2 regions of the Arthrobacter sp. TMT4-20 genome follow, and region 2 is predicted to be linked to the other one. Evidence: riboswitches for the same ligand, from Rfam matches in the RefSeq annotation. Region 2 holds a riboswitch; the other holds the start of a gene.
What was found. Region 2 has a riboswitch for cyclic di-AMP ahead of ACX80Z_RS07495 (C40 family peptidase). Riboswitches for the same ligand answer to the same signal wherever they lie in the genome.

Region 1: linked by a shared signal. The riboswitch ahead of ACX80Z_RS10800 (LysM peptidoglycan-binding domain-containing protein) and the one ahead of ACX80Z_RS07495 (C40 family peptidase) in region 2 are both predicted to bind cyclic di-AMP.

Annotation. Positions count from the first base shown of each region.
Region 1 is NZ_JBTNDW010000010.1:1,461-16,631, reverse strand. It holds gene ACX80Z_RS10860 (heavy metal translocating P-type ATPase) at 1-1,882, opposite strand, end outside; gene ACX80Z_RS10855 (MFS transporter) at 2,153-3,358, opposite strand; gene ACX80Z_RS10850 (MBL fold metallo-hydrolase) at 3,541-4,947, opposite strand; gene ACX80Z_RS10845 (rhodanese-like domain-containing protein) at 5,079-5,375, opposite strand; gene ACX80Z_RS10840 (sulfite exporter TauE/SafE family protein) at 5,484-6,386, opposite strand; gene ACX80Z_RS10835 (rhodanese-like domain-containing protein) at 6,383-7,003, opposite strand; gene ACX80Z_RS10830 (metal-sensitive transcriptional regulator) at 7,125-7,382, shown strand; gene ACX80Z_RS10825 (serine hydrolase) at 7,477-8,343, opposite strand; gene ACX80Z_RS10820 (Lrp/AsnC family transcriptional regulator) at 8,844-9,332, shown strand; gene ACX80Z_RS10815 (isopenicillin N synthase family dioxygenase) at 9,391-10,416, opposite strand; gene ACX80Z_RS10810 (universal stress protein) at 10,589-11,020, opposite strand; gene ACX80Z_RS10805 (VIT1/CCC1 transporter family protein) at 11,277-12,005, shown strand; cyclic di-AMP (ydaO/yuaA leader) riboswitch at 12,148-12,326, shown strand; gene ACX80Z_RS10800 (LysM peptidoglycan-binding domain-containing protein) at 12,329-13,228, shown strand; gene ACX80Z_RS10795 (DsbA family protein) at 13,390-14,130, shown strand; gene ACX80Z_RS10790 (cytochrome c biogenesis CcdA family protein) at 14,130-15,008, shown strand; gene ACX80Z_RS10785 (hypothetical protein) at 15,005-15,171, shown strand, end outside.
Region 2 is NZ_JBTNDW010000006.1:42,575-57,745, forward strand. It holds gene ACX80Z_RS07470 (bifunctional acetate--CoA ligase family protein/GNAT family N-acetyltransferase) at 1-2,708, opposite strand, end outside; gene ACX80Z_RS07475 (DNA gyrase/topoisomerase IV subunit A) at 2,794-5,274, shown strand; gene ACX80Z_RS07480 (GNAT family N-acetyltransferase) at 5,337-6,323, opposite strand; gene ACX80Z_RS07485 (BlaI/MecI/CopY family transcriptional regulator) at 6,457-6,822, shown strand; gene ACX80Z_RS07490 (M56 family metallopeptidase) at 6,827-7,807, shown strand; gene ACX80Z_RS07495 (C40 family peptidase) at 8,150-9,031, opposite strand; cyclic di-AMP (ydaO/yuaA leader) riboswitch at 9,035-9,251, opposite strand; gene ACX80Z_RS07500 (metal-sensitive transcriptional regulator) at 9,554-9,961, shown strand; gene ACX80Z_RS07505 (heavy-metal-associated domain-containing protein) at 10,195-10,518, opposite strand; gene ACX80Z_RS07510 (SHOCT domain-containing protein) at 10,821-11,090, shown strand; gene ACX80Z_RS07515 (multicopper oxidase family protein) at 11,101-12,558, shown strand; gene ACX80Z_RS07520 (DNA gyrase/topoisomerase IV subunit B) at 12,624-14,732, opposite strand; gene ACX80Z_RS07525 (DUF7455 domain-containing protein) at 14,991-15,171, shown strand, end outside.

The sequences.
Region 1 (15,171 bases), on a different contig from region 2:
CTGCTCCCGCCGCGGGCGAGAGCACGAAACCGGCGAAGGCCAACACGCCGGCGGCCAGGGGCACGGCGATCAGGTTGTATCCCGTCGCCCAGACCAGGTTCTGGATCATTTTCCGATAACTGGCCCGGGACAAATCGATCATCGCCAGGACTGATCGTGGATCGTTGCCTGCCAGCACCACGCCGGCGGATTCCATTGCGACGTCGGTCCCGGCGCCAATGGCAATTCCCACCTCTGCCCGGGCCAGTGCGGGGGCGTCATTCACGCCGTCGCCGACCATCGCCACTTTCAGGCCACGGGACTGCAGCTCCGCGACCTTGGAGTCCTTATCCTGCGGGAGTACGTCGGCGAAGACTTCGTCGATACCGAGTTCAGTCCCGACCGCGTCCGCCACCTGGCGTGCGTCCCCGGTAATCATCGCGACCTTCACGCCCCGGTCCTGCAACGCTTTCACCGCGGCCCGGGACTCATCCCGTACCCGGTCCTCGAGTCGCACGGCACCAAGCACGGTGCCGTCACGGACCACATGCAACACAGAAGCGCCACGGCCGATCCATTCCTGGACGGTATCTCTCATGTCCGACGGGGTCTCCAACTGCAGTTCCCTGAGCATGTTCGGGCCACCAACAATGACTTCGGTCCCGTTGACAGTGGCTCGGACACCCCGGCCGGTCATCGACGAAAAGTCGCTTCCCCGATAACCGAACACCGCCGCTTCTGGCGTGTCCATAGCTGCGTTGACGATGGCGCGTGCCACCGGGTGTTCGCTGTCGGACTCTGCCGCCGCGGCCAACGCCAACATTTCCGCATCGGACATCGTTCCGGACGTGGTGGTGGCGGTGACGGCGTGCCGGCCCTCGGTGAGAGTGCCGGTCTTATCGAACAGCACTATGTCGACAGTGCGCATGCGCTCCAACGCCATCCTGTTCTTGATCAACACACCCGCCTTCGCCGCGCGCTCCGTCGAAATCGCGATCACCAGGGGAATCGCCAAACCAAGCGCATGCGGGCAAGCGATAACCAGGACCGTGACCGTGCGGATGACCGCATCATCGGGGCTACCCAGCAGGATCCACGCGATGAAAGTGAGGATGCCAGCGACCAGGGCAAAGTAAAACAACAAGGCAGCGGCCCTGTCAGCGAGGGCCTGCGCTTTCGACGACGAGGCTTGCGCCTCAGCGACCAGACGCTGAATCCCGGCCAGAGTGGTGTCGGCTCCGACGGCGGTCACCCGCACCCGGACCGCGTTGTCGGTTGCCACAGTTCCCGCGACCACCACCTCCCCGACCGTGCGTTGCACGGTGCGGGATTCGCCGGTGATCATCGCCTCATCGAACTCGGCCACACCGTCAACGATCTCGCCATCGGCGGGTACCCGTGCGCCTGACCGGACCAAAACGACGTCGCCGGTGGCCAGCGAGCTCACGGAGACGGTTTCGATTCCCGTGTCGGTGACTTTATCTGCCTCATCGGGCAGCAGCGCGGCCAACGCATCCAAAGCCCCCGCTGCGGATCCGAGGGCACGCATTTCCATCCAGTGCCCCAACAACATGATGACCACCAGCAGGGCCAGCTCCCACCAGAAGTCCAGATTGAAATCTCCAATCCCCAGGGTGGTCACCCAGGATGCGATGAAGGCGACGCTGATGGCCATCGCAATCAGCAACATCATCCCCGGTTGCCGGGTCCGTAGTTCGGTGATCCCGCCCTTGAGGAACGGGGCACCGCCATAGAAGAAGATGATGGTACCCAGAATCGGTGAGATCCACATCGCGCCGGGGAAATCCGGCGGCGTGTAGCCGACGATCATGGCGAACATATGGCTGAACAACACCACCGGAACACTCAAGACCAAACTCAACCAGAACTTGTTCTTAAACATTGCGGTGGAATGCCCCGCATGCTCCCCATGAGAATGCACCTCATGGTCCTCGCTCTTTTTCACCTTCGGAGTTGATTCTGCAGCTGGAGTACTGGACATGATGGTCCCCTAACAAACGCAATGGTGTCATTTAGAAGTCAACGGGTGCAGCGCCCGGCAGTCATTCCGCGGGCTACAGCCGCATCAAAAGACCTTCAAGGAGTAAGCGGCCCTCTTGGGGCTCGGACTTCCCGCTCGGTACCCAGACACTATACCCCCTAGGGGTATTGGTCAAGGATGAGCTGCGGCATTGTGATCGCCGTTTCGCATCCGTAGCGCGACGACAAGTCCCGAGAGTGCGGTGACGAGCGCGACGACCGCCACAGCAGCCGGAATACCGTAAGCGTCCGCGATGACGCCGGAGAGAAGGGCCCCGACGGCGAAGCCACCGTCGCGCCACAACCGGTAAACCCCCACCGAGCGGGCCCTCCACTCGGGGTGCGCGACATCGCCTATCGCAGCCAGCAATGTGGGGTAGACCATCGCGGTGCCTGCACCAAGCAGGATGACGGCGGCAAGCCAGGTTCCGAAGCCAGTTCCAGCAGCGACCATGACCAAGGCGACTGCTTGAACCAGCATCCCCGCGACAATCAAGGGCTTGCGGCCGATTCGATCTGACAAACCGCCAGTGATCAATTGCCCGGCACCCCAGACAGCTGGATAGACGGCAGCAAGAATACCGATACGTTCAAGACCCAGACCCGCTGTGGCGAAAAGGATGGGAAACAGCCCCCAGGCGAGACCATCGTTCAGGTTATTCACCATGCCGGCCTGGCTCACTGAGGACAGGGATTTGTCCCGGAAACTCGTCAGGGTGAAGACGGCACGGCTGCTCAGCCCTGCTTCGGTGCCGGCATGGACGCTGACATGCCGAGCCGCTTCGGCTTTGGCGTGGTGATGGGTTTCGCGGATGGTCAGGGCGGATAGCCCGAGCCCAAGAGCAATGAAGACGGCACCCAGCAGGAACGGTCCGGGACGTAACCCATAGGTCGATGCTATGTAGCCGGTGGCCAGTGCTGCTCCCGCGACGCCGAGGTAGCCAGCCGCTTCGTTCAGGCCCATCGCCAGTCCTCGGCGTTCGGGACCCACCAGGTCCATTTTCATCATGACGGTGATTGACCAGGTTAGGCCCTGGCTGATGCCGAGGACGACGTTGGCTGCCACAATCCACCCCCAGGACGGCCCGAAGATCAGCAGGAGTGGGACCGGCAACGCGATCAGCCAGCCGGAAATGAGGACTGGTTTGCGCCCGTAGCGGTCTGCGAGAGTGCCGGCAAAATAGTTGGTTGCAGCCTTCGCGAGACCGAACGCGAGAATATAGGTCAGCGCGGAGGTGTAGAGCTCGAGGTGGAAGACCTTCTCGGCCAGCAGGGGCAGCACCGTCCGCTCCTGGCCAAGAGTGCCACCCACCAGGGCATTGACTGCGACGAGGAGCATGAACTGCGCCAAATTCTGCCGCAATCCCAGCTCTATTGCAGCGCCCTGTTTAGGTGGCGACGAGTTTCTGCCGGGTTTCACGGATATTCTCCTGTCACGGACCGATGGCCGAGGTTAAATGCTGTGGCGGCGACCGGATTGACCGTGCCGCCGCCACAGCTCAAGGACTGAGCTGGCTCTGTTTACTTGGCGGAAACAGTTTCCTGCTGCTTCCAGCTGGCCCATCCCGCGTAGCTTCCGTCGAGTTCGACGACGTCGTACCCTGCGCGACGAAGGCCGCTGGCCGCCACGGAGTTCCGCACTCCGGACTGGCAGTACGTGACAATGGTTCCTTCACCTGGCAGTTCATCCAGGTGCCACATAGCACGGCCACCGCTGAGCTGGTGCGAGCCGGGGATGTGCCCGGCAGTGTGTTCGGTGCGGTTGCGGACATCCAGCACCATGGCGGCGTCGAAATCGTCCAATTCCGCAGGCTGGATCAGCTTCGGGGTGTTCGTGGGAAGCCCGTCAATGCTGGTGACGTAGCCGCCAACCTTGTCGATGCCTACCCGGACCAGGTGATCCCACATGTCCTGCGCCATTTCTTGATCGGCGGCCAGAAGCACCAGCGGATTCTTGTCCGTTTCCGGGTTGACCACCCATGCTCCGTAGCTTGCCACTGACTTGCCGGCAGGAACGTTCAGGGAGCGGGCAACCGTGCCCTCATGCACCTCGGTATGTGACCGGGTGTCGATGAAGGTGACCTGATCGTCGGCTAGCTTTGCGGCGACGTCGGCGATGCTCAGCTCTGTCAAGGGTGCTCGCTGGCCCATGACTACTGGACCTTCACGATTCTCCCTCTTCATTCGACCGAAGTAGGCGTGAGCATCGGGCTGTCCATCAAGCAGTTCGTCGATGAAGCCCTGTTCGTCATTGGCCGCGAGATACGGTCCCCACCAGGCGTACAGGCGCTCGTATCCCACAGTGGAGGACGGGATTGCCCCGAGGGCCTTACCGCAGGCACTGCCGGCACCGTGGGCAGGGTGGACCTGGACATAGTCGGGCAGGGTCAGAAACTTATCCCGCAGGCTGGTGAACAACTGCTTGGCACCCTCGAATCGGGTATCAACGCCGCCAGCTGCCTCATCCAGCAGATCGGGGCGCCCCAAATCTCCCGAGAATACAAAGTCCCCCGACAGCAGGAAGCCGGGTTCGGAGCTGAAAGCTCCGTCGGTCACCAGGAAGGACAGGTGCTCCGGGGTGTGGCCAGGGGTATGAACGGCCTTGATGGTGATGTTGCCGATGACAATTTTGTCGCCGTCGTAGAGCCGTTCGCCGTCAAATTCGTACTGCCAGTCGGGGCCACCTTCACCGGAGACGTAAATCTTTGCACCGGTGGCGGCCGCGAGTTCGCGGGTACCTGAGAGGTAGTCGGCATGGATGTGGGTTTCAGTGACGGCGATGATTTCCATGCCGTTCTTTTGGGCCAGATCCTGGTAGACGGCGATGTCGCGGCGGCCGTCGACAACTACCGCGGTGCCGTTGGCCTGGCAGCCAATCAGGTAGCTGGCCTGTGCGAGGTCTTCATCGTAAATACGCTCGATAAGCATCTGCTGATCTCCTTCGTTCGTGGTCTTGATCTATTACTACTGTAATACCCCTAGGGGTATATGGCAAGGCAACATTCTTCTATGCTTCACGCTCCGGGGCACGCCCCCATGGCGGCCACCGGCGGAATGGGTTAGGTAGTCGGAAGACCGGCCTTGGTCCAGGCAGACATTCCACCGGCCATCGTGTCGGCGGTAAACCCTGCGCCGTTCAACGCGTCGGCAACCCGGGCGGAGCGGTTGCCGCTCCGGCACACCGCGATCACATGAACCGACGGATTCAGTTCGGACAGTCGCGCCTGCAACTCGCCCATCGGGATATGCAACGCCCCGGGGATCATGCCCTCGGCTACCTCAAAATCTTCCCGAACATCGAGGATGATCGACTCTGAACGGCGTTGGTCGGCCTCATTGATGGTGATTTCAGCCATGGTTTTCTCCTTCAATAGTTCATTAGGGTGTGGCAGCGGTCAGGTCTTGTCCGCCGAACGATTGGATTGCGGGTGGGCCCACAGGTCTCGCCTGGCGCGGGCTGTGATTCAGGCGGGCGACGGGGCCTTCTCGCGTCGTGGCCCGTCAGGCTTGCGAAGGGGACACGATTTGAGGAAGAACCAGCAGGCCACAACGCCGACTGCCGCGAGTGCGGCAACCCCAGCAACAAAGAACCACCGCAGGTCAGCGGGTGCCTGCTGAATGAGTACAAACGTGCCCATTGCCAGAACGAACCACCCAAATGCCTTCCGCAGCGCCACCTCGGGAATTCGCCCGGCCAGTCTGGAGCCAATTAGGGTGCCCACGACGGCCGCCGCGGTCACGGCCAGGGTGATACCCCAGTCGATCTGCACCGTCGTCAGATACCCAGCGAGTCCGGCGAAGGACTTCATGGCGATGACGACGAGCGAGGTACCGACGGCAATCGACATCGGCAAGCCACCGAGCAATGCCAACGCTGGAACGACGAGGAATCCGCCGCCTGCGCCGACTAGTCCAGTCACAAGCCCCACAACAGCCCCATCCAGCAGCACTCTGCCGATAGGAAGTTCGTGCTTGACTGGCTCACCGCTGTCCGTCGATTTTTTCTTACGTCCGCGAAGCATCGCCACGGAGGTGGCGACCATCATGAGCGCAAAGGCAATGAGCAGGATCTGCCCCGGGATTTGGCCACCCAGGAGACCGCCGGCAAATGCACCGACCATTCCGGCCGCGCCAAAGATCAAGCCGGTTCGCCACATCACCCTCCCCCCACGGGCGTGACTGATGACACTGACCGCTGACGTGACGCCGACGACGAAAAGGGAAGCGGCGATAGCCTCCTTGGCCTCAAACCCGGCGACGTAGACCAGGATTGGGACGGTGAGGATCGATCCGCCGCCACCCAGCACGCCGAGGGAGAGCCCGATCACCACAGAGAGGGCCAGAACCAGGACCAGGGTGGTGGTCATGAGGCTGTGGTCTCATCTCCGGCGTTAGCAACGGGAAGAGTCAGTATGGCACTTTCGCGTGTGGGATCAACAGCGGCCCTGTTCCACGGCATCGTCGAGATGGCTTTACCCATCGCACAGGTGTTGGTTGCGGCCGAGAAGGTGAGACCAGTGCCAATGACACCGGCCAACAAACGGATTTTCGGTGATACGAATTTACCTCCAGTGAGGCCCACCATCACCAGGGAACCTGCTGCGAGACGGACCTGACGCTCTAGATCCCAGCGGTCCTTACCCTTGACTACATCTCCACCGGCGGCAGCAAATCCTGGAACACCACCGGTCAGTACATAGGCAGTGTCAATACCTGAGGTTGCTAGCCGCTGGCGGGCCTGTTCGGCGCGGATGCCGGAATGACAGACCAGCACGACGCGTGAGGCCAGGCGGGCTGCAAGCTCATCGGTGTGCTCTGACAGCAACGGCAGCGGCACGTTGTAGGAGCCGCGGATATGCATGGACTCAAATTCGGCGGCGGAGCGGACGTCGATCACGACGAGGTCCTGATGCTCTGTCGCCCATTCACGCAGAGTCCCCGGATCAAGTGCTGTGATGGAAGTGGACGTGGAAACAGGAGTCATGTGTGCCTCTCAAAAGGATGTATTGGATACCCGACCGAGTATTGCAGATACCCCATGGGTATGCAAAACACCCCAGGGGGTATACGATGGATCGTACACAATCTAAGCCCTTGGAGATCTCATGCAACTTGATTCGACTGAACTAGCGCCGGTCGTCAACAGACTTAAACGTGCGCAGGGTCAGCTCGCTGCTGTTACGCGCATGCTTGAGGAGAGCAAGGACTGCAAGGACATCGTGACGCAGCTGGCCGCCGTTTCCAAGGCACTCGATAGGGCGGGCTTCGCTATTATTGCCAGCGGTCTCGAGCAGTGCATCGTTCGCGAGGACGCCACGATGGACAGGAAAGAACTCGAGAAGCTTTTCCTCTCCCTCGCCTAACCGGCATGATCTTCCCTTGGGAGAAAGCTTCCGCACATGCTTTCGCCTCAGGCGTTGCGAGTCCCGCTGCCTTCGCCTCTGGAATCACAGGCACTCATAAGTCAGCAGCGAAGAGCGCATCCTCAGCCGCGCGGGTCAGGGAACGAATTAGCTGGATCTGATCGGCTTCACTACCGTCACCGGTGTTCTTGGTATAGATCACCAGGGCTACAGTGGAATCGCCATGGGTCAGGAGTGCAGCATCGTGAAGATCTGAACCTATCAGTCCGTACTTATGATGCACGGTGACCTCCGGACTGGCTCCTGCAGGGATTAGTTCTTCATTGTTCGTTTCCTGCATGTAGCCCAGCAACTGAGCTGTATTCTCCCGGTTCAGCAGTTCTCCCTCATGAAGCATTGTCAGCACCCGCGCCATATCCGCGGTGGTAAGCAGATTTTCCTCGGGATCATAGGCAACACCAAGGGACTCGGCATAGTCAGTCAGTTCCGGATAACCGACCGACTGCATCAGGAGCAACCAGGCATTGTTGTCACTGTTGTTGACCATGTCCTGGATCTGGAAGCCCGCGTCTTCTTTGCCCAGGTTTTCATCGAGACTGGCTTCGCCGTCTTCGACTGAATGGTAGAAGGCTGCAGCCGTAATGATCTTTGCCGTGCTGGCAGCAAAGAACGCTGACTCTTCCCCGAAAAGTCGTGCATTATCGCCGGAAGTGTCGGCTATCGCGACCCCGACGCGGTAGTCACCTGCGGCGTCAAGGATCGCTGTGATGTCTTCATCAAGTGACTCGGGTGCTTCCGCTACGGGGGCCGACGGACGCTCCGCTGAACGTTCAGCATCCGTCGGGAGCATATCGGCGGCAGAGGGTATAGCCGTCGAGGTTTCTTCGGGAGCCATGTCCGTCGGCTTCCCTGTCGCCGGAGCGCAGCCAGCACCGGCCACCAACAATACAAGTGCAGGCAAGAACGCAAACTTCTTCGTGGTGACCTCCCAGGTGGTTCGATCTTGTCATGGCCGGTACGACGCGCCGGCATCTCAACAAACCGATATTTGGCGTCTCTATGACCTCCGGCAACACCTTGCATTCAGTGTCTCGCCTGTTACGAGCGTCCCACAGACCACCGCAGGGACAAGAACCAGTGTGCAGGTCAACCGTAGATATGAACCCTTCCAGCGGTGGCGTCGGCCGCAATCCAGCTCAATGGAGTCCGCAGCAGGGGTGGGGCGACGGACCGAGTGCGCTCCTTATGGGAGCGACACTTCGCAACCTTGGAGGGGTGTACTCACTAGCTGCTTGCAAAGCCTGGGAAGGGGATCTCCATTCCTGACCTTTCTGTCTTCCATTGAGCAACATCGTCATACCTGTGTGCAACAGTCGGCGTATTTGGTAGTCAATCTGACTAGACTTTTAGTTATCCGGATGTCAACCTTGGTCATCCTGACCGCGCCTATTGAGGAGAACCATGGCCATCAACAAAGATCAACGTCCGATCAGGGATGCTATTGATCGCGCTGTCCTCGAAGCACTCGACGCTGACCCTCGAATGACCGTGCTGGCCATCGCGCACCGCACAGGGTTGGCCCGCGGCACGGTCCAGGCGCGCCTGGAGCGCTACGAGTCACAAGGTGCCCTGCGGGATAACAGCGTGCGCATCGTGCCAGAGGCCCTCGGCCTGTTCATATCAGCGCATGTAGCCGCAGAGCTTGACCAGCACAGGATCGATGTTGCCGTTGAAGGGCTCCGCGCCATTCCAGAAATTGTCGAATGTCTTGCACCCGCAGGAGAAACGGACCTTCTCTGCCGGGTTGTCGCTCGCGACCCGGACGACCTCTACCGAGTGTCAGAAGAGATTCGCCTCTGCCCCGGAATCCTGCGAACCAGAACCAGCATGTTTCTTCGCCAGCCCATCCCCTACCGGATGAGTCCGCTGCTTGCGACGCTGGGTGGCTAACCAACGGATCGGTACAGCGGTTCCGCTGCGCTTCATGCCTGGTGACTGTCTACGTTCCCTATTGCTGCCCTTGCTGCTGCAGGAGGTCGGCGTGGTGAAGCGCGGCAACGTTTGGGTGGGCCCGCAACCGATAGCGCAGAGCATTATCCCCATAGGTTTCAAGGATTGGGCTGTTGGTCGGGTCCACCGACAGCCCCTGGGCCTTGGCGTGAAACTGCGGGCTCATGCGCAGTGCGGGCATGGTGGCATCCAGCGCCGGATTGTAGAAGAAGGGCAGGGAAATCCTGTCGGTTCCGGTACCAGGTGAGATGACACGGTGCAGTGTCGCTTTGAGGTAGCCGTTTGTCGCCAATTCGAGCATTTCACCGATGTTGACCACGAACGTTCCAGGGACCTGAGGTACGTCGATCCACTCTCCTTGGTATTCGACCTGGAGTCCGCCCTTTCCCGGTTCCACCAGGAGCAGTGTGAGCACTCCGCCGTCGCGGTGCGACCCGACGCCTTGTTTCGGCTCGTTGCCGGACTCCCCCGGGTAACGCACGATTTTCAGCATCGGGAAGGCGCTTGAACCAAAGGCTTCATCGAAACTGTCCTCCGGTGCACCGAGAGACACGGCAAGCGCCCGTAAAAGGTCGAGGGAAATGGCACTCAGTCGCTGAGTCCACTCAGAGACGATCTTCCGCATCTCGGGCAATTCAGCCGGCCACAAATTGGGGCCTTCCAACCGCCAGTAGTCAGCGACCCCTGCCGCCGGTTCCACAGCGTTGCGCTCGACGCCAATGTCGATCTGCTCTCGCCAGTCCACCGCCCGATCAGTCAATTCGGCGCCCATCCTGGTGTAGCCACGAAACTGGGGGCTATGAACGTTCTCCAGCTCCAGTTTTTGCTCCTCCGACAAGTCGAAGAAGCGTCTGGAGGTAGCGAGCATGGCGTTAGTGAGCTCCTGCGGGATGCCATGACCTGCCAGGTACAGGAATCCGACCTCGTGCATCGCATTGCGCAGATCGTCCCGGAAGTCCGATGCCTCCTCGGGCCCTGCGTTCAGCTGAGAGTAATCCAGGACGGGCAGTGATTCGAGTGACAAGTTCTTATAGTCCTTTACAACGCGTTTCGGAAACCGAAGTCCGTATCCGCTTCAATGTTACGACTCAAGCCGAAGAGACGAACGATCCCGTTGCGAAGTATGTCGATCTGACTTTGTCGCCGCGCGCAGTCCTCGTTTCAGCCCAGGCCGCAGCTTGGGAGCTGCAGTGAAATCAGGAGGCGGTCTTCACGACGAGCACGTCACAGGGTGCGTTATGTACGACACTCCACGCAACGCTTCCCAGAACCCGTCGAAGCCCCTTCATTCCCACGTTACCTACCACCAGCAATTGGGCACCGACACGCTCGGCTTCCTCGATGAGGACATCCTGCGGCTTGCCCCGCCCCGCAGCGGGGCGCACCTTCACGGAAGGGTGTTGTTCTCGCAGTTTCACTGCAACCTGCTCGGCCAACTTGAGAGCCTGCTCAGCATCATCCAGTATCCAAGTGTCGTTGCCGATATGGACAACTTCCGTGTTACCCGTAATGTGCGCGCTGACCACCACAAGTTCTGCATCGAGGCCTTCGGCAAGAGTCGCGGCGCGCGAGGCTGCCTTGTACGCGGTCTCGCTTCCATCCACACCAACAATCACACTTCCGGTCATGACGTTTCCTCCTCGAACTTCGAACCGCAATTGCGGTATGTGGTGCCTACTTGGTTCGCTTACCTTACTCGGTCAAAGAATCCCATGCCTCTTCGCCGGCGCCCGGAACAAAACGGCCGGCGCGGTGACTATTGCAAGCCCCTTTCAGCGCCGCAGTGAATCACAGCGAATTCCGTCGAGGTCACCCGAATCGGAATCCCGACAGGAGAGTCGATCCTTACTGGTGTACTGGCTCGTGGAGGCCTAGATTACGGGAATGACTAGTTCTCCCGTACCAGGCACGCATAGTGACGAACCCCATGACAACACCATCCATGGCAGGCTCAATTGGCTTCGAGCGGGTGTGCTTGGAGCCAATGATGGGATTGTCTCGGTCGCTGCCCTCGTCGTCGGAGTTGCGGGAGCGACAACGGCAACCCCCGTGATTCTTGCCGCTGGCATTGCCGGTCTTGTCGGCGGCGCGATATCCATGGCCCTCGGAGAGTATGTGTCCGTGAGTAGTCAGAAAGACAGCCAGCAGGCCCTCATCGCCAAGGAACGCCTTGAGCTTGAAACCGAGCCTGAAGCGGAACTTGCGGAGCTGGCCGGAATCTACGAATCGAAGGGGCTTAGCCGGGACACAGCCCATCAGGTGGCAGTGGAACTCACCAAACACGATGCCCTGGGGGCCCATCTCGAAGCTGAACTCGGATTGCGCGAGGACGCCGTGGCGAGCCCGCTAGCTGCTGCGGCCGCATCTGCGCTGGCCTTCACCCTTGGCGCGATCCTCCCCCTGCTGACGATTCTTCTGTTTCCAGAGGAAACTCGTGTCCTCGCGACCTTCGTCGCAGTCCTGATTGCCCTCGCCGTAACCGGCTACGGCAGCGCACGGATTGGCGGCAACCCGGCGACGCGCCCGACCGTAAGGATCGTTCTTGGCGGCGCGCTGGCATTGGCAGCCACTTTCCTTATCGGGTCACTCCTGGGCACCACGGGAGTGGTCTGACGCTCCACTGATGCCTGGGAATCGCTCTCTCTTCATTGAGGTTGCCAACCAGGGAGGCGCCGTCAGTGTAAATGTTTGTACATTTAGTTTTTCCGAGTAGGTTTAATACAGTGCCCCACTGAAGGTGGGGCTTATCGAGGCCTTTTACCGAACCCAGCCAAAGGCCTTGGTCCTTTAGATAGGAAGGCTGGGGCGGGGAAACCATAGGTGGGTTCTTTAGGAACCCTTGGGGTGAAGCCGGGCGGGGCGTTTGTCCTCGTGCGGCCGGGTGTCTCCCATCCGAATCCGACAGCTCACCTCGTAGGTATAGGGAGAGATTATTCATGTCATCAAATACTGTGCGCGCCCGACATCGCGCCGATACGAAAAGCCGTTCGATTCTTCTCCTCAGCAGGCAAGCCGTCCTGCCTCAGGGGGGACCCAAGATCGCCGCGCTTGTGGTTGCTTCCGGAATGCTTGCGGCGGGAGCAAGCCCCGCCCACGCTTCGGCGATCGCCCACCCGGCGCAGGATCACACCGTTTCATCGTTCTCATCGGCTGCTTCAACAGTCGAAGTGGAGGCGAGCCCCACCAATCAAGGCACTGCGTACACCGTGAAGTCAGGTGATTCGCTGGGCGCTATCAGCGTTCAGACAGGTGTGGCGTTGCACAAGCTGCTGAGCCTAAACCAGCTCACCGTCACGTCAATCATCTACCCGGGAAACACCATCGTGCTGTCCGAGGAGTCGAATGCCGTGACTGCTGCACCGGTTGCCTCTGGCTCCGCAGCCTCGTCATCAGCGGTTTCCGACTTTAGCGTGAGTACACAAAGTGCATCGATCAGTCCCCTGAGTAACCGGGTGAGCAGCGAGTCAGGAAATATCTGGGATTCCTCGGACGCTCCCCAGAGCGGTACTGCCAACAGCCGTATTCTTGCCTTCGCCAACACGCAGTTGGGCGCTATTCAGGACTGCACCGTCCTGGGCGAAGGGGCATTGCGAGCCGCCGGGGTGATGGGGGTGGGAGACGAGTCCCCTGAGTCCTTGATGGCCTTCGCTACTCCGGTATCAGATCCCCAGCCCGGCGACTTCGTCTACTACGCCGACGGCGGGATGGGCTTTTCACACAACGCCGTCTACCTCGGCGACGGACGAGCCATCCACAGCGGCTGGAACGGTAACCAGACCGTTGAGGAATCCGTCAATGTGGGTTCCGGTCCTGTCTATTACCGGGTCAACATCTAGTTATCCAACGCCGCTGGTGGGGCTCTGACCTCGCTGACAGCGGTGTTTCTCGGACGCGCCCGGACACCAGATCCGACAAACAGGGATCTGGTGTCCGGGTGAATCCCCCTTTTCCGTCCCCTTGTGCCTTCCCATGGGGCGCACGACGCCAGGAGTAATGAATGCCACAAGAATCTGATCAACGAACCGCGGGTGTTCGATCGGCCACCCTCATTGCTGCCCTGCTTGTCGCCGCGCTCATCCTGATTATTGGCTTGATCGCTTCCCAGCGAGCCTCCTCACCCGCTTCTGATGGATCAGGAACAGACGTCGCAGAGGAATCCGGCGGCCGGGAGGAAGAGAAGTTCGATTTATCCCGGCGCATCGCCGACGACCCGTTAGCAATGGGTGAGGTCGACGCCCCCGTTGTTCTGGTCGAATACGCCGATTACAGATGCCCGTTCTGCGGGGTTTTCTCTCGCGAGACATTGCCGGCGTTGGTCGAGCAGTATGTTGCTAGCGGAGAACTAAGGATTGAGTGGCGAGATTTACCTGTTTTCGGAACTGAGTCTCTTGATGCTGCAGTTGCCGGCCGGGCAGCAGGGGAACAGGATAGGTTCTGGGAGTTCAATAAAGCCGTCTTCGCTGCGGCCCCCGACCGCGGACACATCAGCCTCCCGCGCGAGGAGCTGATCCGCATCGCAGAAGAAGTTGGGGTAGCCGACATCACGGCGTTCACAGCGGATCTGGACTCGGAGGAGCTCAATCAGGCTGTTCAAACCGACGCTGAGGAAGCCGCAGCCCTGGGAGCTACCGGAACACCCTTGTTTCTGGTGAACGACATCCCCATCTCGGGCGCCCAACCGGTAGAAGTATTTGAACAAGCCATTGAGACTGTGCTGGCAGAAACCAGTCTCCAGTAATGCTAATCGGGTACAGCGGGGCGTTCCTCGGTGGTCTCCTCACCCTCCTCAGTCCGTGCTCAGCATTGTTGCTGCCAGCATTCTTCGCGTATGCCTTCAGCACAAAACGGCAACTGGTCGGCCGGACCATGCTCTTCTACGCAGGATTGTTGTGCACCCTCGTACCCCTGGGGGTCTTCGCTGGCACCCTGGGGTCCCTCGTCACCACTGACAGACACATTCTCATCGGGCTCGCAGCCGCCCTCATGATCGTTTTGGGTCTCATTCAGATCCTCGGTGTCCGCCTACCGGCATTCATCCGCACCCGGTCCGCGACTGTCGGTTCCGGCAGTTCCGTCTTCGTCCTCGGATTGGCGTACGGGGTCGCAGGAGCCTGCACCGGACCCATCCTTGGGTCAATTCTTACCGTCGCCGCAGCTGGCAGCAACGCCGTCTACGGCGGAATTCTGCTCGCCATCTATGCACTGGGAATGGCAGTCCCGCTGTTCTTCCTCGCTGCGCTGTGGGACCGCCTCGGTGTTTCCGGACGTCGGTGGCTTCGTCCCCGCCCTGTAACCATCGGACGGTGGTCCAACACCTGGATTATGGTGATCTCTGGCTCCCTTTCAATCGGCATCGGAATCTTCCTCATCGCCACAGACGGAACAGCGAGTCTGGGTGGGATCCTTTCCGTTACCGACCAGTTCGCCCTCGAGAACGCGGTACGTACCTTCGCGGACTCAATCCCCGACGTAGCTGTCATGCTGTTAATTCTCATGCTCCTCACCGCAACCGGCGCCATCTACTTACGCCGGCGCAGCCACAGGTCATCAGCACCCCCGAATGACCCCGCATCACCAGAAGCGTCTTCGGATCAAGTGTCAAAGGAAGCTCCATGACTCCCCGCACCGAGAACCCCACGACCCAGCGACCCACTCTGCTCAACGCTCTTCTTCGGTGGCCCTTACGCCGGTGGATCGCCGTGTTATTCGGTGCGGTGGCGACCTTCCTGCTCGTAGCCATTCCGACCGATCTCATCGACACGCCATTATTCAGCCGTGA
Region 2 (15,171 bases):
GCCCGTCGTGCACTGTCGGTGCGACGCTGCGGGTTGCCGACCATAATGTCGGTGCTGAGGATGACCAGTCCAGTGGCCGAGACCAGCACCGGGTTGAACTCAAGCAAAGCGATCTCCGGGTGGTGGTCCTTGAGGACAGCCACCCGGCTGATCAGGTTTTCGATCGCGGCGATGTCGGTCGCCGGCAGGCCCTGGTAGCCAAACAGTTTGCGGGATGCGCGCGGGCCGCGGACCAGATCGGAAACGTCGACGGCGGATAGCGGCGGGATGCTGTGCGCCCAGTCATCGAGAAGGTCGACGGCGTCGCCTGCCAGTCCGAAGGACAGCACCGGCCCCAGCAGGGGATCTTCAATTGCGCGGAGCGTACAGGCCTGTCCGGAGGGCGCCATGGACTGCACCTCCATTCCGCTGACTCCGAAGGGTGCTAGGACCTTCTCCATCTGCGAAATGTTCTGGCGGAGGGATTCTGCGTCCTCGATGTTCAACCGGACGCCCCCAAGGTCGAGGCGGTGCCGTAGATGTTCGTCGACGGTTTTGATGACCACCGGCCACCCGAGCCGGTCAGCGGCTTCGACAGCCTCATCGGCTGTCGCGAAGCGGACGGCGGGTAGCAGGGAGATGCCGTAGTGGCCGAGCAGGGTGGCCGACTCGGCCCCGTCCAGCCGGGTCAGGCCATCGCCGTCGACCCGGAGCAGCGCCTGCTGCAGCACCGCAGACGCGGCATCGGAGTCGATGTCAGCCGGTTCGTGGAAGCCGCCGCTGTCCCGGGAGCGCCATCGGGCATAGGTCACCACTGCGCCGAGGGCGGCGACGGCGGCCCCCGGTCCCGCGTAGCAGGGCACCCCACGCTGGCTTGGCACCGCGGCGTCCCCGTCGGCTGACGCCAGCGGGTTTCGGGGTGAAGCCAATAGCCCATCTGATTGCACAGCCGGGTCCAGGATGCCAGCAAAGGAGGCGACAAGAGGCTTGTTGGCTGTCTCGGCGCAGTCCCGCAGGCAGTCGGCAATGGCCTCGACTGTCAGCCCGGGCGCCGGGAGCAGGGCGACAACGGCCGAGTGCACTTCGTCGTCGGACAGCGCGTCGAGAACTGCCGCGCGCAGGACTGGCAGCGCAATGGACTGCCCGGTGTCCAGATCGATGTCCGTCACCAGCCGCCGCACGTCGAGGGACTGGGCAGCGGCGGCGTCGGCGACCACCTTGCCGAGAGCCAGCGAATTACTGAAAACGGCGAGCGCTGGACCGGCCGGGAGGGGCTGGCTGACGAGAATCTGGGCAATGTCCACCAACTGGGCAGTCGTTTCCACCCGGATGACCCCCGATTGCCTCAGCATTGCGTCGAGCGCCCCCGAGGGCGCCTGGGTGGTGCGGACGGCGTGGCCGGGCGGTAGTTGCAGGCCCATCACATCGGACTTCGCGACGATGACCGGTTTGGTCTTCGCCAGCCGGCGGGCAATCCGGGAAAACTTGCGTGGGTTGCCCACCGACTCCAGGTAGAGCCCCACGGCGCGGGTGGACGGGTCATCCTCCCAGTACTGCATTGCGTCATTGCCCGAGATATCGGCCCGGTTGCCGGCAGACACGAAGGAGCTCAGGCCCAGTCCGCGGCGTCCTGCCGCCGCATACAACAGCACTCCGATCGCCGCTGACTGGCTGAACAAACCCAGTGCACCGGCGGCCGGCAGTGCGGGGGCCATCGAGGCATTGAGCCTGACCTCCGGGTGCGTGTTGACCAGGCCCAGAGATGCCGGGCCGACCACCCGCATGCCGTAGGCCCTCGCACGATGCACCAGGGCCCGCTGCCGGGCCAGCCCTTCGGCGCCGTCGTCGGCGAACCCGGCGGTCGCCACGAGGAGGCCCTTCACCCCGGCCACGCCGCACTGATCCACGACCGACGCCACCTGGTCATAGGGGACGGCGATCACGGCTAGTTCGACCGGCCCCGGGACTTCGCCGATGGAGGCGAACGAAATCATGCCCGCCAGTTCGAAAGCCTCGGGATTCACCGCATACACGTCACCGGTGTAGCCGCCATCGATGATGTGTTCCAGGAAGGAATACCCGACGGTCCCCCACTCGCGGCTGGCACCGATTACAGCGACCGACGACGGCGAGAGCAGTCCGGCGACGCTGCGTGCCTCGGCGCGGTGTTCCCGGGACTCCATCACGGCGCGTGACTTCTCGGTGGGGTCGATGTTGAACTCCAGCATCACCACGCCGTCGTCGAAGCGCCGTTGCACCTCGTAGCCGGCCTCGGCGAAGACGGTGATCATCTTGCGGTTTTCCGGCAGGACCTCTGCCGAGAACCGGCTGATGCCGTTCTCCCGGGCAGCCGCGGCGAGGTGTTCGAGCAGGATCGACCCCAACCCCCTGCCCTGGTGGGCATCAGAGACGTTGAAGGCGACCTCGGCTTCGGTGGGGTCATCGAGCCGGTCGTACCGCCCAATACCCAGAATGTCCGTACCGCGGGTGACGACGAACGCCACGCGGTCCCGGTGGTCCACCTCAGTGAATCGTTTGAGCTCTTTGTTGCTCAGCGAGGACTTGTAGGTGAAGAACCTCAGGTAGATCGAGTTCTCGGACTGTTGCATGTGGAAGTGCTGCATTGCTGGCGCATCATCGGGCGAAATCGGCCGCAAATGTGCAGTGGCGCCGTCCCGCAACACGACGTCGGCCTCCCAATATTCCGGGTAATGTCCGTCAGCCGCCATAGACTCACCCTAGTGGGCGTTCGGCGTTCACGTCATTACCCTTGGCAGCACCTACCCTTTTTCACAACCCGAGGACCATCCGATCATGGCCAGGCGCCAAAGCACAGCAGCCCCGGTGGATTACACCGAGAACATCATCGACATTGACGTCACTTCCGAAATGGAAGGCTCTTTCCTTGAGTATGCGTACTCGGTGATTTACTCCAGGGCCCTACCCGATGCCAGGGACGGGCTGAAACCCGTGCAGCGGCGCATCCTGTACATGATGACCGATATGGGGCTGCGCCCGGACCGTGGCCATGTGAAGTCCGCCCGGGTCGTGGGCGAAGTGATGGGTAAGCTCCACCCGCACGGCGACGCCGCGATTTACGACGCAATGGTCCGCATGGCACAGGACTTTTCGCTGCGCCTGCCCCTGATCGATGGGCACGGCAACTTCGGGTCACTCGATGACGGCCCGGCCGCCCCCCGCTACACCGAGGCCCGCCTCGCCGCGGCGGCCCTCACCATGACCGACCACCTCGACGAAGACGTGGTGGACTTCGTCCCGAACTACGACAACCAGCTCATGCAGCCGGAGGTGCTCCCCGCCGCCTTCCCCAACCTGCTGGTCAATGGGGCGACCGGCATCGCCGTCGGTATGGCGACGAACATGGCCCCCCACAACCTGGGCGAGGTAATCGCGGCAGCCCGGCACCTGATCGCCAACCCTGACGCCGGGCTCGATGACCTGATGCGTTTCATCCCCGGACCGGACCTTCCCAGTGGCGGTAAAATCGTGGGGCTTGAGGGTGTGCGGGACGCCTATGCGACCGGCCGGGGGTCCTTCAAAACCAGGGCCACCGTGGGAATCGAGCAGCTTTCCGCCCGGCGCACCGGCCTCGTGGTGACTGAGCTGCCCTACACGGTGGGCCCCGAAAAGATCATCGAGAAGATCAAAGACGCCGTCACATCGAAGAAGCTCCAGGGCATCTCCGACATTGTGGACCTGACCGACCGGCGTCACGGGCTGCGCCTGGTGATCGAGCTGAAGAACGGCTTCAACCCCAACGCCGTGCTGGCCCAGCTGTACCGGTACACGCCGATGGAGGATTCGTTCGGCATCAACAATGTGACCCTCGTTGACGGTCAGCCCCGGACACTCGGCCTGGTGGAGTTGCTGCAGGTCTACATCAAGCACCGACTGTCGGTGGTCCGCCGCCGCACCGCCTACCGGCTGGGACGCAAGAAGGACAGGCTTCACCTGGTCGAGGGTCTGCTGATCGCGATCGTCGATATTGACGAGGTCATCCAGATCATTCGCTCTTCGGATGAGTCGGCCCAGGCCCGGGAACGGCTGATGTCGATCTATGATCTGACCGAGCTGCAGGCGAACTACATTCTTGAGCTTCGGCTGCGTCAGCTGACCAAGTATTCACGCATCGAGTTGGAGAAGGAGCAGGACGAACTGCGCCGGGAGATTGCCCTGCTGGAGGAACTGCTCGGCTCGGAAGAGAAGCTGCGTGCCCTCCTGTCGGAGGAACTTGCAGAGGTGGCGGCGAAGTTCGCTACCCCCCGTCGCACGGTGTTGCTGGAGTCCGAGTCCAGTGCACCACTGAAGGGCACGGTGATGCCCGCGGCAATATCGCCCGGCGGGAAAACGACGCCATTACCCCTGGAAATTGCTGACGATCCCTGCTGGGTGATCCTGTCGACGTCGGGACAGCTGGCACGCACCGCCGACCAGGAACCGTTCGGTGAGGGCGGGCAACGGGTCAAGCACGACGTGTTCAGTTCGGTGATTCGTTCAACGGCGAGGGCGGAGGTTGGAGCGGTCACCTCGGCCGGGCGAATGCTGCGCCTTCAGGTGATGGATATGCCTGCTCTCGCACCAACCGCCGGGATTCCCAATTTGGCGGGCGGCGTACCGGCGCAGGAGTTCATGACCCTGCTGCCCGGAGAATCCCTGGTGGGGTTGGCACCGCTCGACGCGGTAATCGCCCTGGGCAGTGCGCAGGGCGTGGTGAAACGGGTTGCCCCCGAGTATCCACTGAACCGCGACGAATGGGAGATCATTTCCCTCAAGCCCAAAGACAAGGTGGTGGGCCTGGCCGCGGCCAGTGACCAGGACCTGCTGGTCTTCATCACGGCCCAGGCGCAACTGCTGCGCTTCCCCGCATCGACCGTCCGTCCGCAGGGCCGCACCGCCGGTGGTATGGCAGGCATCAAACTGGGATCCGGTGACTCGGTCATCCACTTCGGCGCTGTGGGTGCCGAGGATTCGGCCGCCGTCGTCGTGACGATTGCCGCCGCGAGCGGAGCGCTGCCGGGCACCTCGGCTGGATCGGTCAAGGTGACCGATTTCGCGGAGTATCCGACCAAGGGTAGGGCTACAGCGGGGGTCCGGGCCCACCGGTTCCTCAAGGATGAGGACATCCTGCTGCTCGCCTGGGCCGGACACGGTCCGGCAAAAGCCGCGTCAGCTTCCGGAGTATCCAGGGCCCTCCCCACCGAACACGGGCGCCGTGACGGTTCTGGTGTCACCCTGAGCCAGTCAGTCGACTCGATCGGACCCAGCCTCGTCTAGGGTTAGCCCCGGTCTAGGGTTGGCCCCGGCTATGGTTGGCCGGGGCCAACCGCGTCCATGGTTTAGATGCGCAGTTCGTACACCCTGACCCGGTGGGTGGCTTCGTAACCCAGACGTTCGTACAGGCCAAGGGCACCCGACGGGTTCTCGGTATCGACGCCCAGGCCAGCGTGCTCGATGCCGTCAGCTTTGAAGCGGCGCATCGCCTCGACCAGCAGGGCCGGGGCGAGCCGCAGGCCCCGCCATTTCCGCCGCACTCCCAGCAGGTCGGTGTAGCCCTCGGTGTGGCCCAGCAGTTCCCCGGACGCGGGATCGTAACTGGCCAGCTGGTAGGCAGCCACTTCGCCGGACGCCTCGTCCACCACCGCGAGGCTCCATTCGGGTTTGAACTCGGGGTGCGTCACTGTGAACCGCCAGGACTCCTCGTCGCGTGGTTCACTCCCCCAGTGGTCCTGGAACGCCTCGTTGTGGGCGAGCCGTACCGCCTCGGACAGATCGTCCGAGAACGTGACAATCTGCAGTCCGGCTGCAATATCGACTTCGGGGATCTCCGCCTGCAGCGGACGGGTCATCTCCGTGAAATACCTGACGACGGCGTTGCCGGTAGCTTCCATCAGCGCCAGCTGGGATGGCACCCGTTCCTCCGCGTAGGTACGCAGCACTCCTTCCCCGGCGCCGTCGTCGTCCAACCTGCGACGCGCGCGCCCCGCCTGCCAGGAGTAGAGTGCGGTACCGATCCCCTGCCGGCGCCTGGCGGGGTCCACCCCACCCATACTGTGAACCACAGTGGACCCGGGATTCCGCTGGATTACCCCAACGGCGCGGGGCACACCCGCATCGTCGAGACCCAGGATGGTGTCCTTTGCCGGGTCGGTTTTCGATGAGCCCAGTATCTGCTCCAGGTCGGCCCGCTCCTCCACCCAGTCCGGCTGGTCTTCCTTGGCCATCCGGTGCAGCAGCTCATGCCAACTACCCAGATCCTTAGGCGTGATGGCACGCCAATGCAGCGGCGTGCCGGAGGGAAAGAAGTCCGATTCTGGCTTTGTCATGGCAAAAGCCTAAATCACCGGGACGGTCAACCATCGGCTGAGCAACCGACATCTTGTTCTACCGCATGTAGAACCTTGGCGAAAAAGAGAGTAGATTTGAAGTACTCATCCACAATTTTAGCGAAGGACTTGCATGGCCACCCTCGGAGAACTCGAACGCACAGTGATGGATTTGCTGTGGGGCACCCCCGGGGCACTGACCGCGAACGCACTGCGCGACATGCTGGCGTTGGCGACGAAGGAAGCCGTGGGCAAGGAGCTCGCCGTCACGACAGTCCTGACTGTCCTCTCACGGCTGGAGAAGAAGGGGCTCGTGGAACGGGAGCGGGAAACCCGCCCGCACCGCTACCGTGCGATCACCAGCCGGGAGGAACACACCGCCGAGTTGATGCACGAAGTCCTCGTCACCGCCCCTGACCGGGAAGCAGTCCTGGCACGGTTCATCGGAAGCGTTTCCGACAGCGAGGCACAGGCTCTGCGCAAACTGCTCGGCAGCTGAACGGATGTTTTGGGCCGCCCATTTTTTGGCCGGGCTCGCCGTCGTCCTCGCCTGGCCTGCGCCGGTAGCCCTGTCTCGGGCAAAGTGGCCCACCCGTTCACCGTTTACGGCGATGATTCTGTGGCAGGCGATCGCCCTCGCGGGCGGACTGTCAATGATTGGCGCGATGCTGGTCTGGGGTCTCGACCCGCTCGGCGACAACCTGGTGGAAGCCCTTGGCCGCTTCGGCGACATGGCGTTTGCCAACCAGCCGGTCGACACGCTCGGCCTGGTCCACGTCTTCGCCCTGAGCGCCGCTGGGCTGCTCAGCGCCCACCTGATCTTTACCCTGCTGCTGACCTACGCCAAGATTCGTGGGCAGCGTAAGCGACACCGAGACATGCTGAACCTGCTCAGCTCCCCGGCAGCAAACCGGCCGGCAACGCTGGTGATCAACCATCCCACTCCTGTGGCCTATTGCCTTCCGGGTGGTGCCAGATCAGTGACCGTACTCTCCGACGGGCTCCTCGACCTGCTGACCCCCGCCGAACTCGACGCCGTACTGGTGCACGAGCTGGCACACCTCCACCAGCGACATCACCTACTCCTGTGGGCGTTTGCAGCCTGGCGCGCGGCCCTCCCGTGGCTGCCCACGTCACAACTGGCGCAGCGGGCCGTCAACGAGTTGATCGAGATGCTCGCCGACGACGAGGCTCTGAAGCAGGTTCGGGAGCCAGTCCTGGCCCGGGCGATCGCTATCGTCGCCTCCGGGTCGCTGCCCGACCAGCAGGGCGGCTTCGCCCACGGTGACTCGTTTGCGGTGACGGCGCTTGCTCCCGGTGCGACCCCTGACCAGGATGCTGGTGCCACCCTTAACCGGATTCACCGGCTACTCACTCCGCAGCCGCCCTTGTCGCTGCCCCAGCAGGCGGCCGCCCTCGGTGCCTCGGGACTGCTACTGGGGGCGCCGACGCTACTGCTGATTGCCCCCTGGGTGCTGGGTTAGCGCTGCCTGGCGCTGGTTTTATGAACAATGCTCCCACTGATCGGGCACGGTCACTGGGATTGTCTAAATACTCTCAGTGACCGTCGGTGATCGTTGGGACACTTAGTCGCGGCATCCGGCGCGGCTGGTACAAGAACTGTGGAAATAATCCGCGCCCCAAAGTGGGGGGGGAGCTCGGCGAGCTAATGAGTTGGCTCGTGGCAGGTGCCATGACGAGTAGTCATGGGAGCGGATCGTGTGGCACTATCTGCTCTCTTGAGATACGAAAATGGCAGGTGCCCTCCGTCCAGGACACCCGCCACTTTCAGTTCAGTTCACAAAGAAACTCCGTGAGTCAGGGTATTAGCCGTTGACTCGTACGAAGTATGAACCGCCGAGGTCGGACAGTGGGTGCTCGATGGTGAGGTTTGATCCGTTCATGCCGCTGCTGATGACCTTGCCGTTGCCGACGTAGATGGCAATGTGGCCGGGGCGGACGACGAGATCGCCGGGCGCGGGGCTGGAGACCCGGGTTCCGTACTGGTCGAACTGCAGGGGTCCAAGGTCGCCGACGTTCAGGCCGATGGAGCGCAGAGCGCGTTCGACGAGGATGGTGCAGTCCTGGATGGAACCGAGCTGCCCATAGGCCGAGGCGACCAGTGCTGCGCCAACTCCGCTGGCCGGAGCCGCCTTGGCTACGGGTGCGATCGGGGTGATGGCACCGGAGGCCAGTGTCATCATTGCTGGTGCCGCATCGGCAGCGGGCGCGGCTGGTGCTGGAACTACTGCCGGTGCGGCGGGTGCTGGTGCAGGTGTTGAGTAGAACGCCTGGCTTGCAGTTGCTGCTGGAACGGCGGCTGCACTGACGGCTGCGCCGCCGGTGAGCTGGATCTGCTGACCCGGGTAGATGATTGAAGCGTAGGACAGGCCGTTTTGCGCCAACAGGGTGTCGAGGTTAATACCGTGCAATGCGGCGATCGCTCCCAGCGTGTCTCCGGCTGCGACAGTGTGGACTCCTGTTGCGGGTGCTGAGACTGCTGGCGCGGTGGTTGCTGCGCCCTGGGTGTAGGTTCCTGCGTGGGCGGTCGCTCCGACGGAGAAGACGAGGCTGCCGGTCGCGACGGCGATGATGGCTGGCTTGCCCAGTGCTACGGCCTTGGTCCTGGCCGACTGGGTCAGACCCTCGAGGGCGATGGAGTGGGTGGTGGCGGCGCGGTGGCGTGCCGAAATGGACTGACGTGACATGATTGTTTGCCTCTCCCATGCCTGCGGGGTGAGCTGTCGGGTTCGGATGGGAGTCACCCGGCCGTCCTCTACCTATGGGCTACGCCTGCCATCGCGAACGATGCTGCAGGTCTAGCACTGGATAGTCAGATCGACTTAACCCCGAGGGTCACCGCGTGCGGTGGCCCGGTGGAAACGTGGTTCCCCCGTCCCTGCCATCTGGATTGTGCGAACGGGTCCCGGTGCAGCGGCAGGGCTCGGCATTCTGCGCGGGAATGTCATCTCGGCGGGGTGCCGGGATCACTCGAATGAGAATACCCCACCGTGGTATTGAAGTCACGTTAAGGTAACGGGCTTTTCAAGGATCACCGTACCCGCGGGCCACCGACCCTTCAGGGAACCTATTTCATCTATCGAGCGTTCACGGCGGAGCGGATCGTCGATGATACTTATAAAGGCCGCGCAGAGCGCATGGTCGAGGACGTACCAACGGCCTCATCTGGGTCCGACCAGAACAGGTCGGAGCATTGAAAGGATAGCGCCGTGAACGCCGGAGCCGGACCTCGGAACAGTACCGATGACACCCCTGGGGCAGCTGCCACGGAAGCCCCCGCGGCGGAGTCCACCGTCGCGGATCAGCCGGTTACCTCCGGTGCGGTGCACGGTTATTCCCCGGACAAGGCGGCCTATTTGCGGCGTCTGAAGCGCATTGAAGGACAGGTCCGTGGGATAGCGCGGATGGTCGACGAAGATCAGTACTGCATCGACATTCTCACCCAGGTCGCGGCGGTCAACAGTGCCATGCACGCCGTGAGTTTGGGCCTGCTGCAAAACCACTTGCAACACTGCGTCGTCACCGCAGCCCAAGAAGCCCAAACCACTGGGTCCTCCGAAGCCGTCGACGCGAAGGTCAAGGAAGCAACACAGGCAATCAGCAGACTACTGCGCTGAGCCTTCCGTCGGCGCATATGCGCCCCCAGGCTTCATCAGGTTGGCGTGAGTGGCTTCAATTGGTGAGCCCGGCCGGATGAGCTTCGGGAACGGCCACGAAGACGGTTTCGATTTTCGCGTCGGTGACTTTATCTGCCTCATCTGACAGAAGCACATCCGAGGGTGGTCATCCGTACCCAGAATCGGTGAGATCCACCTCGCGCCCGGGAAATCCGGCCGGACCAGGGAAAAAGTCAGGCGCTCAAAAGCTGGTACCCGGCCTGCTCGACCGCCGAGCGTACTGCTGCTGAGGGAACCACCTGGTTACTGTAAACGGTGACCGTGGAGGTCCCGCCGGACACGAGATCAATCTGGACGTCGGCGACGTCATCAATCCCGCCGACTGCAGAGCTAACCCGGGACGCGCACGACCCACAGGTCAGGCCAGCGACACCGAAACTGGCGCTGATGCTGCCAGCCTGGGGAACCGTTTTGGCTTTGCTGTCCTGGGGGGCGCAGCAGGCACATCCGGAAGATGATGTGTCGGTCAGGGTCAGTTCGGAAGAAGTGCCACACATGAGGGTCTCCAAAAATGAGGAATGGTTGTTCGAGAATCAGCGGGTGTAGCCATCCGGGGTCATTCACGTTGGCTACAGCTGCTTGAGGGACCTTCTGGGAGTAAGCGGCCCATCTAGGGCCGGACTTCCCACTTGGGTACTCATAATGTATACCCCCTAGGGGTATGTGTCAAGGGTTGATCCGGGTACCCGGATCCCGCAGCGACTGAAGTCACCCTGGGACCGATTGGGACCTAAGACTCTACTTGTGGGCCGACGCTAGGCGGAGACTGGAAATCATCTCGAGGTGAAAGGTATCCGGCATGATGTGGGGTTATGGGCAGGGATCAGCGTGGATGTGGCTTTGGGGCGTCCTCCTGATCGTTGGGATTGTGCTGTTGGTACTGCTCGCAGTCAGGGTCCTTGGCAACGGAGGCCGTGTCGGATACGCGTCACGGGATGCCTCAGGGGTGGGCGGCCCGCCCCACGGCCGGAGCACTGCCCACCAGATCCTGGACGAGCGCTTCGCGAAGGGAGAACTCACCGCCGACGAGTACCGCGAACAACTCGAAGTTCTCGGTGAGGGCCCGTAGCAAACCCCCCATCAGCCGCCGCCAAGCGCTGCTACTGGGGGGACTCGGCATCGCGGGGACGGCGACTGGAGGTGCAGGCCTGATCTGGACGCTAACAACGCGGGAGCCACCCGTCACGGGAAGCGAACTAATCCAACCTCCAGAGTTACGAAGCAACAACGGTCAGCTACAGGTACGGCTGGAAGCCGCACCGGGACAAATATTGCTGGCCGGCCGACAGGCCGCAGCCCTCGGTTACAACGGGGGTATCCCCGGCCCGACACTCCGCGTACAAGCTGGCGATGTCCTCAAGATCAGACTCGTCAACAACCTGGACCAGCCCACCAACCTGCACGTTCACGGGCTTCACGTTTCTCCCGAAGGCAATGGGGACAATGTCTTCATCTCAGTCGAGCCCGGCAACACCTTCAACTACGAATACAAACTCCCAGAGGATCATCCACCTGGCGTGTACTGGTACCACCCACACCACCACGGCATGGTCGCCGATCAGATCTTCGCCGGGCTCTTTGGAGCAATCATCGTTGAGGATGTGGAACCCATCGAGGTGAGTACGGAACGGGTACTGGTCATTTCGGACACCACCCTGGACGGACTGGGAAACATCGTCGCAGTCCCGGCGATGGAACGAATGATGGGCCGGGAAGGTGAACTGATCCTGGTCAACGGGCAAAGCAACCCGCAATTCAGTGCCCGCCCCCGGCAACGGGAACGGTGGCACATCATCAACACGTGCGTGTCCCGTTACCTCCGCCTACAGGTCGACGAGGGGCAACTGCAGCTTCTCGGCATTGACTCCGGGCGCCTGCCAACACCCGAGAACGTGGATCGACTTCTCCTGCTGCCCGGAAACCGGGCCGATCTTCTCATCTCCATCCCGGCCGGTGATTCCGTGCTCCGAGCGTTCTACCAGCGCCGGGGAAGGGCGCCAGGAATGACGGGACGGGAATCCGGAGCACGCAACAACCCGGCCGACCGCCCCGACGGCTTCGCGCTGGCCACCCTCCACGTGTCCGGCGAACCGGTCGCATCCCTGACAGCCCCGACCACGCAAAAGGGACTGGGAGACCTGAGGTCAGCCCCCATCGCGGCACGCCGGGAAATCGTCATGGCCGGCGGGGGCATGGGCGGGGGCATGGGCATGATGCGTTTCACCATTAACGGCAATGAATTTAACCGGGACAGAACAGACACAACGGTAGCGGCCGGGAATGTGGAGGAATGGACGCTGACCAACACGAGCCCCATGGACCACCCGTTCCACCTGCACGTCTGGCCGATGCAAATTATTGAAGAAAACGGTCAGGTAGCGAACACAACGATATGGCGGGACGTGGTGAACGTGCCCGCCAACGGAAGTGTCAAAGTTCGGGTGGCTTTCAACGATTTCCGCGGACGCTCCGTCTACCACTGCCACATCCTGGATCACGAAGACCTCGGCATGATGGGGACCATCGAAGTCCGCTGACAAATCCGTAGCAAGACTTATCCGACTGACCTTGTGCCCTTGGCGGGACTTGACCCCACGAGGGGTCAGGCGTCAATCCGCTCCCGGTCCAGGGAGGCGGCGCCAGCCACGATGAAATCCTTGCGCGGGGCGACGTCGCTGCCCATCAACAGATCGAACACCCGCTCAGCCGATTCGGCTTCCTGGATCCGCACCCGCCGAAGAGTCCGGTGCCTCGGGTCCATGGTGGTTTCCGCCAGCTGCTCGGCGTCCATCTCACCGAGCCCCTTGTACCGCTGGATGGGTTCCTTGTAACGCTTGCCCTGCTTTTCCAACTCTGCCAGCAGCCGGGAGAGTTCCTGCTCGGAGTAGGTGTAGATGGTGTCGTTCGTTTTGGACCCGTGGTTGACCACCTCGACCCGGTGCAACGGCGGGACCGCCGCATACACCCGGCCGGCGTCTACGAGCGGCCGCATGTACCGGAAGAAAAGGGTGAGGAGCAGGGTGCGGATGTGGGCGCCGTCAACGTCGGCGTCGGTCATCAGGATCACTTTCCCATACCGCGCTGCGTCCAGCTGGAAGCTGCGGCCCGACCCGGCGCCCACCACCTGGATCAGCGCCCCACACTCGGCGTTGGCGAGCATGTCCCCCACCGATGCCTTCTGTACGTTCAGGATCTTGCCCCGGATGGGTAGCAACGCCTGATAGTCGGAGGAGCGGGCGAGCTTGGCGGTGCCCAGCGCGCTGTCACCCTCGACGATGAACAGTTCGGACCGTTCGACGTCGTCAATCCGACAGTCGGCCAGCTTCGATGGCATTGAGGACGTTTCCAGGGCGTTTTTTCGCCGCTGGGTTTCCTTGTGTACCCGCGCGGAGATCCGGGATTTCATCTCGGCAACAACTTTTTCCAGCAGGAGCGCGCTCTGGGCCTTGTCGCCCCGGGCCGTGGAATTGAGCTTGGCCAGAATCTCCTTTTCGACCACTTTCGCGACGATTGCCCGCACCGCGGAAGTGCCCAGGATTTCCTTGGTCTGGCCCTCAAATTGGGGCTCTGCCAGACGCACGGTCAGGACCGCTGTCAGTCCGGCGAAGACGTCATCCTTCTCGATCTTGTCGTTGCCGGCCTTGAGCTTTCGAGAGTTGGCCTCGATCACTTTGCGGAAGGACTTCAGGAGGGACTGTTCGAAACCGCTCTGGTGGGTGCCGCCCTTGGGAGTGGCAATGATGTTCACGAAGCTCTTCACCGTGGTGTCGTAGCCGATCCCCCAGCGCAACGCGATGTCCACCTCGCAATCGCGTTCCACCTCGGCGATCTCGCTATGCCCGTTCTCGCCCAGCACCGGCACCGACTCCTTGAACCGGCCTGAGCCGTGCAGGCGCCACACATCAGTCACCGCGCTGTCCGCTGCGAGGAAGGTGGTGAACTCCGAGATTCCGCCGTCGTGCTGGAAGACTTCCTCCAACGCTCCCGCCTCGGCTGCGGTGCCAGGGAGGCGCCGCTCGTCACGGAGGGTGATCCTCAGCCCTGGGACCAGGAAGGAGGTTTGGCGGGCCCGTGCCTGGAGTTCCTCGTAGGAGAATTTTGCGTCCGGGGTGAAGATTTGCCGGTCAGCCCAGTACCGGATCCGGGTACCTGTCACACCCCGTTTGGTGGTGCCGACCACCTCGAGCCGGGAGCTTTCGAGGAACGGTTCGAACTTGGCGGTCGGTGACGGTGACTTCGCGTCCAGGAAACGGCCAGGTTCGCCACGCCTGAACGACATCTGGTAGGTCTTGCTACCGCGGTCAACCTGGACATCCAGCCGGGCTGACAGGGCGTTGACCACGCTGGCGCCGACACCGTGGAGGCCGCCGGAGGCCGTGTACGAACCGCCACCGAATTTTCCGCCGGCATGCAGTTTTGTGAAGACCACCTCGACGCCGCTCAGACCGGTCTTGGGTTCCGCGTCCACCGGAATGCCCCGCCCGTCGTCGTGAATCTCGACCGAACCGTCCGGGTGGAGTATCACCTTGATGCTTTGGCCGTGTCCGGCGAGTGCCTCATCCACCGAGTTGTCGATGATCTCCCAGAGACAGTGCATCAATCCGCGGGAATCAGTTGACCCGATATACATGCCGGGCCGTTTACGGACGGCTTCAAGGCCTTCCAGGACGGATAGGTGCCGGGCGTTGTATTCGGTGCTTGGTGGCGCCACGTTGGGTGAGACTCCTTGGCAGGGGGTACAGGTGAGAGGCGACACCGGTCTTCGGGCGCCGCGCCGGGGGCCTCCGGACGCATGGCTTAAGCATATTCCCCCACCCGGGTCGTTCGGTTTAGGCGGGCCGCAGATCAAGCGGCAAAGGTGTGACGACGTCGGTCTATGCTACGCGCTCAGCGAAAGACCACCCAGCCTGCAATAGAACGGCAACGAATAGTGGTTATATGAACTACAGGAACCACTAAGGAGGCAATCATGACAACAGCAGTAGCAACCCGCGAAATGTCCGCGCTGGACCGCTGTGACCGCTGCGGAGCCCAGGCCTATGTGCGCGCAGTTCTTCAGTCCTCCGGTGGTGAGCTGCTTTTCTGTGGCCACCACGCACGTTCCGTCGAGTCGAATCTGCGTCCGCTGACGTCCGAGTGGCAGGATGAGA